One region of the Halomonas salsilacus genome, then DNA from elsewhere that is predicted to be linked to it. Evidence: predicted binding sites of a transcription regulator. Region 1 holds the regulator's gene; the other holds the start of a gene.
The links. The regulator PhoB, encoded in region 1, activates phosphate uptake and scavenging genes when phosphate is short. The targets are predictions, from matches to a motif close to TGTCATANNNNTGTCANA.
Positions count from the first base shown of each region.

Region 1 (3,826 bases):
TGCGCTCGCTGATGACCTTCATGATGGAGGACGCCCGCTTGATCTCGCCGATTCTCAACCTGATGTGGATCCTGCGGGCCCTGGAGCGCATCGGCGATCATGCCAACAACCTGGCCGAGTACGTGGTCTACCTGGTCAAGGGCCTCGATATCCGCCACACCGATCCGGACGACCTCGACGAACAGGCACTCACCCGCAAGGATTGACCTGACGCGGGGATTGGCCGTCAATGACGCAGGCCACCGCCCTCGGCGGCGGCCTGTGTCGTATCGTCTGAAGGAATCACCATGCTCGATGCCGTGACCGCCCTGACCCGGGGTACCCGCCTGGCCTACTCCCCTGGCCTGCGCCGCTATGTCTTCGCGCCCATCGTCGTCAATCTGCTGGTCTACATCGTCGTACTGCGCGTGGTGTTGGCCAACTTCGGCGGCTGGCTGGAGGGCTGGATGGCGCTGGTGCCCGAGTGGCTTGCCTGGCTGGAGTGGCTGATCTGGCCGCTGTTCGTGATCAGCCTGGTGATCATCGTCTTCTTCACCTTCACCCTGGTGACCCACCTGATCGCCGCGCCCTTCTACGGCTTCCTGGCGGCCAGGGTGGAGGTGGCGGCGACCGGGCGCCCCCCCCTGGACGATCGCGGTTTCATGAAGACGGCGGTGGATGCCCTGGGGCGCGAGCTGGTCAAGCTGGCCTATATCGCGCCCCGGGCCCTGCTGCTGCTGGTGGTGAGCTGGATTCCCGGCCTCAACCTCCTCGCCCCGCTGCTCTGGGCACTGTTCTCCGCGTGGGTGATGGCCATCGCCTACCTGGACTATCCCATGGACAATAACAAGGTGAGCTTCGCCGACATGCGAAGGCGCCTGCGCGCCCGCTGGTGGCAGAGCCTCACCTTCGGTGGCTGCGTGACCCTGGTGACCTGGATCCCGCTGGCCAACCTCTTTCTGCTGCCGGGTGCCGTTTCCGCGGCGGTGCTGATGTGGAACCAGCACTACCGGGAGCTGGCGGTCTCAGCGCCCCGCTGAGGCCTTCTCGGCGGTCTCAGCCCTGAGTCGCTCGGCGGGAAACAGGCAGCGGAAGCGGGCGCCCCGGCCGGGGTGGGAGTCGATCTCCAGGCGGGCGTCGTGGCGCAGCAGCACGTGCTTGACGATGGCCAGGCCGAGCCCTGTGCCGCCAGTGGCGGCGCTGCGCCCCTTGTCGACCCGATAGAAGCGCTCGGTGAGCCGTGGCAGGTGCACCGGGTCGATGCCCATGCCGTTATCCTCCACCTCCAGGCTGGCGCCGTCTCCCCTGGGTAGCCAGCGCAGTACGATACGGCTGCCCTCGGGGGTGTAGCGCACCGCGTTGAAGGCCAGGTTGGAGAGGGCGCTGCGGATCTCCTGTTCGCTGCCGAGCAGCGCCTTGGGCTCCACCAGTTCCACCTCGATGGTGTGGCGGCCGGCGGAGAGTGCCGTGGCGTCGCGGTGCACGCTCGCCAGCAGGGTATCCATGGCCAGGGGAGCGTGGTCCTGGCCGCCTCGGTCGATCTCCAACCGCGACAGCAGCAGCAGATCGCTCACCAGGTTCTGCATGCGGCTGGTCTGCTCCTGCATCCGGGGCAGCCCCCGGGCGAAGCGCTGCGGCAGCTGGTCGGCGTAGGTGGCGTAGGTCTCGAGGTAGCCGGCCAGCACGGTGAGGGGGGTCCGCAGCTCGTGGGAGACATTGGCCACGAAGTCGCGGCGCATCTCCTCCAGGCGGTGCAGGCGGGTGATGTCGCGAGCCATCAGCAGCCGCTCATCGTCGCCGTAGAGGGTGATCTGGAACTGCAGCACCATCTGCTCGTCGATGGGCGAGGGCAGGGTCAACGGTTCGCGGTAGTCGCGGGCGTGGAAATAGTCGATGAAGCGTGGGTCGCGCAGCAGGTTGGTGATGTGGTGGCCGCGATCATGGGCGGTGCGCAGTCCCAGCATGCGTTCCGCGGCGCTGTTCCACCACTCCAGGTCACCGTGGCGGTCGAGCATCACCACGCTGTCGCGCATCGCCTCGGAGGACTCCTGGATGCGCTTGATGATGCCCAGCAGCCGCTCCTGGGTGTGGCGCTGCCCCTTCTGGTAGCGGTAGAGGCGGTCGAACAGCTCGCCCCACACGCCCGTGGTGGCAGGCGGAGCGTCCTGGGGCGTGAGGGTCAGCCAGCGGTGGAGGCGGTAGAGCTGGCGCAGATGAAAGGCCAGACAAGCGGCCAGGCCGACGGCCAGACCCTCCCAGGTATGGGAAACCAGCCAGCCGATCAGCAGGCCACTGCCGGCCAGCAGGATGAAACGCCACAGTTCCCGCTTCCAGAGGCCCACGTCAGCCCTTGGCGGAGAACCGGTAGCCGGTGCCACGCACCGTCTGTACCAGGTGCTGGTGACGGTCACCCAGCGCCTTGCGCAGGCGACGGATATGGACGTCCACGGTGCGCTCCTCCACGTAGACATTGCCCCCCCAGACCTGATCCAGCAACTGGCTGCGGGTGTAGGCGCGTTCCTGGTGGGTCATGAAGAACTGCAGCAGGCGATACTCGGTGGGGCCCATCTCCACGGCCTTGCCGCTGGCGCTGACCCGGTGGCTTACCGGGTCGAGAAGCAGGCCGTCCACCTCCACGGCCTCCTCGATGCCCTGGGGCGTGGCGCGTCGCAGCACCGCCTTGAGGCGGGCGACCAACTCGCGGGGCGAGAAGGGCTTGGTAATGTAGTCGTCGGCACCGGCCTCGAGTCCCTGGATCTTGTTGTCCTCCTCGCCCTTGGCGGTGAGCATGATGATCGGCAGCTCGGCGGTGGTCGGTTCGCGCTTCAGGCGGCGGGCCAGTTCGATGCCGCTGGTGCCCGGCATCATCCAGTCAAGCAGCACCAGGTCGGGCTGGTGGTCGACGATCATGGCGTGGGCGTCCTGGGCGCTGTCCGCCTCGAGCACGCGGTAGTCGGCCATCTCCAGTGCCACCGCGATCATCTCGCGGATCGGCGCCTCATCATCGACGATCAGAACGGTCTTGGCGGTCATCCGGAAGCCTCGGAGCAGTGATGAATCGATGACGATATCACCACGTCAGTATGACACTCGCATGACAATCACGCCTGGCGACCGCGGCAGGGGGCGTGCCCAGACATGGGCGAGACGCCCGAGAGGCAGCCAGTCCTCCCCACTATCGGTCCATGACATGGGATCACCTCAACTGGAATTCCAGATGCTGAAAGGCGCGCCGTCGTCCCTCGGCCGGCTCGAAGCGCCAGCGCGCCACGGCACGCAGAGCGGCCTCATCGAAGACATCGGGAGGCTGGGAAGCGGTCACTCGCAGGCTTTGCGGGTCGACGCCGCCATCGGCCAGGATCAGGAACTCCAGCGTTACGTGACCCTCGATGCGCCGGCGCCGGGCCCGTGCCGGATACTCGGGTGGGACCAGGTGGGTCGGTGCCAGTGCTCCGACATCCACGGGTCCGCGGCCGGCCGACTCGGTCGACCCGGTATCGGCTTGGCTGACAGCCGATGAGGAGGCTGATGCGATGGGTGAGGCCGTCGTGGAAGGAGCCTCTCTTGCCGGCTCTGGCGCTGACTCGGCGGGGGGGGCGACAGGGTCGGGTGGTGACGGTAGGTCAGGCTCCGGTGCTGGCTCCGGCGCTGGCTCCGGCGCTGGCTCCGGCGCTGGCTCCGGCGCTGGCTCCGGCTCCGGCGCTGGCTCCGGCGCTGGCTCCGGCACTGGCTCCGGCACTGGCTCCGGCGCGGGCTCGGGCACTGGCTCCGGTGTGGGCTCCGGTATCGCCTCGGCGAGCTCCGGCAGCATGGTATCCAACGCGAGGGTGTCGGCGGGTGCCGGCGC
Region 1 covers NZ_JBPKAQ010000005.1:25,904-29,729, reverse strand. Annotated here, with positions in the region: gene phoU (phosphate signaling complex protein PhoU) at 1-206, shown strand, start outside; gene cysZ (sulfate transporter CysZ) at 288-1,019, shown strand; gene phoR (phosphate regulon sensor histidine kinase PhoR) at 1,005-2,321, opposite strand; gene phoB (phosphate regulon transcriptional regulator PhoB) at 2,323-3,012, opposite strand; gene ACR80S_RS08850 (energy transducer TonB) at 3,176-3,826, opposite strand, start outside.

Region 2 (3,826 bases), on a different contig from region 1:
AGGGCCCGCCTCGACAAAGAGCAAACGCCTGCCCTCGACGCGATTGCGGTTGAGGTGCTGGTGGGCGATAGCGCCAAGGAGACGCTGGCGACGTTGGCCGGCCAGGAGGGCGTGGGGCTGTGCATGGGCGCCCATGGGCGTCGCCCGGTGCCGGAGATGCTGATCGGCAGCGTGACCGCCGGTGTGGTGCGGCGTGCCACTCGTCCGGTGCTGCTCTGCGGGCCCCGCTATGCGCCCGAGCGTCATGCCCGGGTAGACGTGGTCATGGTCTGCGTGGATGGCTCCTCGCTCTCCGAGGCGATGCTGCCTCACGCGGTGGCGCTGGCGGATCGCTTCGGGGCCAGGCTGCAGCTGCTGCAGGTGATCGACGCCAGTGCCATGGTGGCGGCCGCCGGGGAGGGCGGCCACAGCGATGTGATGGAGTCCGGCTATGTGCATGGCCTGGCGCGTCGCCTGGAGAGGGAGCACGACATCGAGGTGGACTGGGAGGTGCTGCATGGCAGCCCGGCCGATGCCATCGTCAGCTACCTGGCCGACAGTCGTGACGTCATGCTGGCCATGACCACCCATGGGCGCAGCGGCCTCTCCCAGGTAGTGGCCGGCAGCGTCAGCCACGAAGTGCTGCACGAGGCGTGCTGCCCGGTGGCGGTGCTTCGGCCAAAGGGCTGACGGGGGTCAATTCAAGCGCCGATGAAGTGGGCTAGGCTGGGTGAAATCGAATAAATAACGGAGGGTTTCCCCATGTTAGCGATCACCTCTGCCATGCGGCGCATGGCACACGCCTGGCGCAGTAGCCAACGGCGCCAGGCGTGGAACGCCCTGGAAGCGGATCAGCAGGAGACGCGGCTGAGTGACCTGGGACTGACGCGCCTCGACGAGTCGCTGTTCTGGAGCGGGAACCGCTCTCCGCTGGAGCAGCTGCCGCGCATGATGGCGGTGTATGGCGTCGACCATGCCGATACCATCCTGGCCGGTCCCGGCGTGCGCCGCGACTTGGAGCGCGTCTGCTCACTGTGTCCGGAGAAGGCCCGCTGCAAGCGCCTGCTGGAAGGCGAACCCGACGTGGAGGCCTGCGGCTTCTGCCCCAACGCCTGCACCCTGGAAGCACTGCGACGCCATTGAAGTGGTAGAGTGGAACCGCCACCGGGCCGCGACATGAAAAAGTCGAAACCATCAGGTTTCGGCTTTTCATTTGACGGGTCATCGGGCATGAAAAAACCGACCCCGGAGGAATCGGCTTCTTTCTATATTTGGTAGCGGGGACCGCCGACCTTGAAACAAGAGGGAACCGATGATGAAGCATCGAGCATAAAAAAAACCGACCCCGGAGGAATCGGCTTCTTTCTATATTTGGTAGCGGGGACCGGATTTGAACCGATGACCTTCGGGTTATGAGCCCGACGAGCTACCAGACTGCTCCACCCCGCATCAACGTGAAGCGCATTCTACAGGGATTACCCCTTTAGTCAAGGGGTGGGTTTCAAACGCTCGTCCCGGCACCGCTTCCTGGTCCATACTCATCGGAGTTGTCATCAAACGGGCAACGGTTAAGAGAATAATTGGTGTGCCGGCCGAGGTGGCCTGGCCACAGCGTCATGACAATCAGGGAGGTTACAATGGCCAACAACGCAATCGTTGCTTGGGTGACCGGTGGGACCGGCGGCATCGGCAGTGCTATCTGCCGTTCGCTGGCCGATGAGGGCTACCAGGTGGTCGCCGGCTATCACAATCCGGAGAAGGCCAAGTCTTGGCTCGAAGCCCAGAAGGCGGACGGTTACAGCAATATCGACATCTCCGGGATAGACCTGGTGGACTTCGATGCTTGCATCAACGGGGTCAAGGAGATCGAGGAGAAGCACGGCCCGATCGGCGTGCTGGTCAACTGCGCGGGCATCACTCGCGATGGCACCATGAAGAAGATGACCGCCGAGCAGTGGCGCGAGGTCATCGACACCAACCTCAACAGCGTCTTCAACACCTGCCGCAGCGTACTCGACACCATGCTGGAGAAGCAGTACGGCCGGATCATCAACATCTCCTCCATCAACGGCCGCAAGGGCCAGTTCGGCCAGGTGAACTACTCCGCCGCCAAGGCGGGCATGCACGGCCTGACCATGGCACTAGCCCAGGAGACCGCCACCAAGGGCATCACCGTGAACACCGTGTCGCCGGGCTATATCGCCACCGACATGATCATGAAGATCCCCGAGAAGGTGCGTGAGTCCATCCGCGAGACCATCCCGGTCAAGCGCTACGGCAAGCCGGAAGAGATCGGTCGACTGGTGGCCTATCTGGCCCACGAGGAGTCCGGCTTCATCACCGGCGCCAACATCGATATCAACGGCGGCCAGTTCATGGGCTGATCGCCCGGAATTACCGTAGCCCCTGCCGACCGGGCAGGGGCTACGCCCCCGAATGCAGGAGCGCGAGGTAACCCCTCGCGCTCCTGCGTTGTACTGGACCGGGTAGCACTCGTCAGGGCGGCGGCAAGCGTGTCAGGCGCTCCAGCATGCGGTCCAGCTCTCCCACCTCGCGGCTCCACAGGTCAGGCGCTACCGGTCCGGTGGCCAGCAGTTCGCGCAGTACGCCGTGGACCTCCTCGGCGCTTGAGAGCTCGCGGCCCAGGCTCTCATTGAGGCGCTCCACCTGAATGGCCAGTCGCAGCGGTTCATCGCGATGGCTGACGTTGCCCACGGCGAGCAGGGAGAGATGCACTCGCACCCTCGCCAATCGCTCCGCCATCTCCTCGTCGGCAGGGGGCGACTGGCGCGCCGCATTGCGGCGGGCATGGGCGCCGCGCATGTCGCCTGCCAGGCTCAGCCCCTCGGGCAGTGCCACTTCGCGGGACTCACCGCCGGCCAGGCGCTCGGCATCGGCCTCCAGATGGGCGAACAGCAGCGGCTGCACGGCCCGCCAGCGCTCGACCTCTTCCACCACGGCCAGGCGTTCGAGGCGTTCGCGGCGGGCGCGCACGATGCCCGACCAGCGACGCCGCATGCCCTCGGTGCGACGCCCGCCGGGAAGCGGCTCCTGCGCCGCGGCCTCGGCAATGGCGGCGGTGAGCTCGGCCTCGTCGGCGCTGCTGGCGGGCTGCCAGGCGTCCATGCGCTCGATCAGTGTCTGCATGGCCTCCTGGCGTTCCCGGGATTGGCGGACGCGGTCGTCGCGTTCGGCCTCCCGGGAGGCGAACACCTGATCGCATAGGGCACGGAACTCACGCCACAGTGCCTGTTCTTCCCCCCTCGGGGCTCGGCCCAGCTCGCGCCAGCGCTGCTGAAGCGCCTTCACCGTCTCGGCGCGCCGGGCAGCGGGCATCGTCTGGCCGAGCAGGGCACGCACCTGCTCGATGAGGCCGCGCTTGGTCTCGGCGACCGCCTGGGCGCGCTGGTCGATCAGCGCCTGGAGCGCATGGCGAATGCGGCCGAAGCGACGCCCGATGGCCTCGGCCTGGTCCCGGGGCACCGGGGCGGCGCGCCGCCACTGGTCCCGGGCACGGTCGCGGATCTCGCGCAGGGCATCCGGATCGGCCGACTCGGCGGGCTGCTCCAGCAGCGACTCGAGCTGTTCGCAGAGGGTCTCGCGGGTGGTGAGGTTGGCTTGCCGCTCCGCATCGAGGCGTTCCCGCCATGGGGCCAAGCGCTCGTGGATGCGGTCGGAGGCGGCCCGGAAGCGCGCCGATTGCTCGCGGTTTGCGGCGGCGTCGCCCAGGGACTTCCACTCCTTGACCAGCTGACGATGCCGGCGGTCCAGGCCGGTGTCGTGAAGGCTGGCATCCTCGGCCAGGGCCTCGATGGCCTGGGCTAGCTGGTCGCGCTTGGGGCCGGCC
Region 2 covers NZ_JBPKAQ010000015.1:6,434-10,259, forward strand. Annotated here, with positions in the region: gene ACR80S_RS16595 (universal stress protein) at 1-669, shown strand, start outside; gene ACR80S_RS16600 (DUF6455 family protein) at 742-1,122, shown strand; tRNA gene ACR80S_RS16605 (tRNA-Met) at 1,352-1,428, opposite strand; gene phbB (acetoacetyl-CoA reductase) at 1,617-2,363, shown strand; gene ACR80S_RS16615 (DUF349 domain-containing protein) at 2,476-3,826, opposite strand, start outside.
Region 2: phbB (acetoacetyl-CoA reductase) is a predicted target of PhoB. The motif match lies at 1,584-1,601, and genes of this name have one in related genera.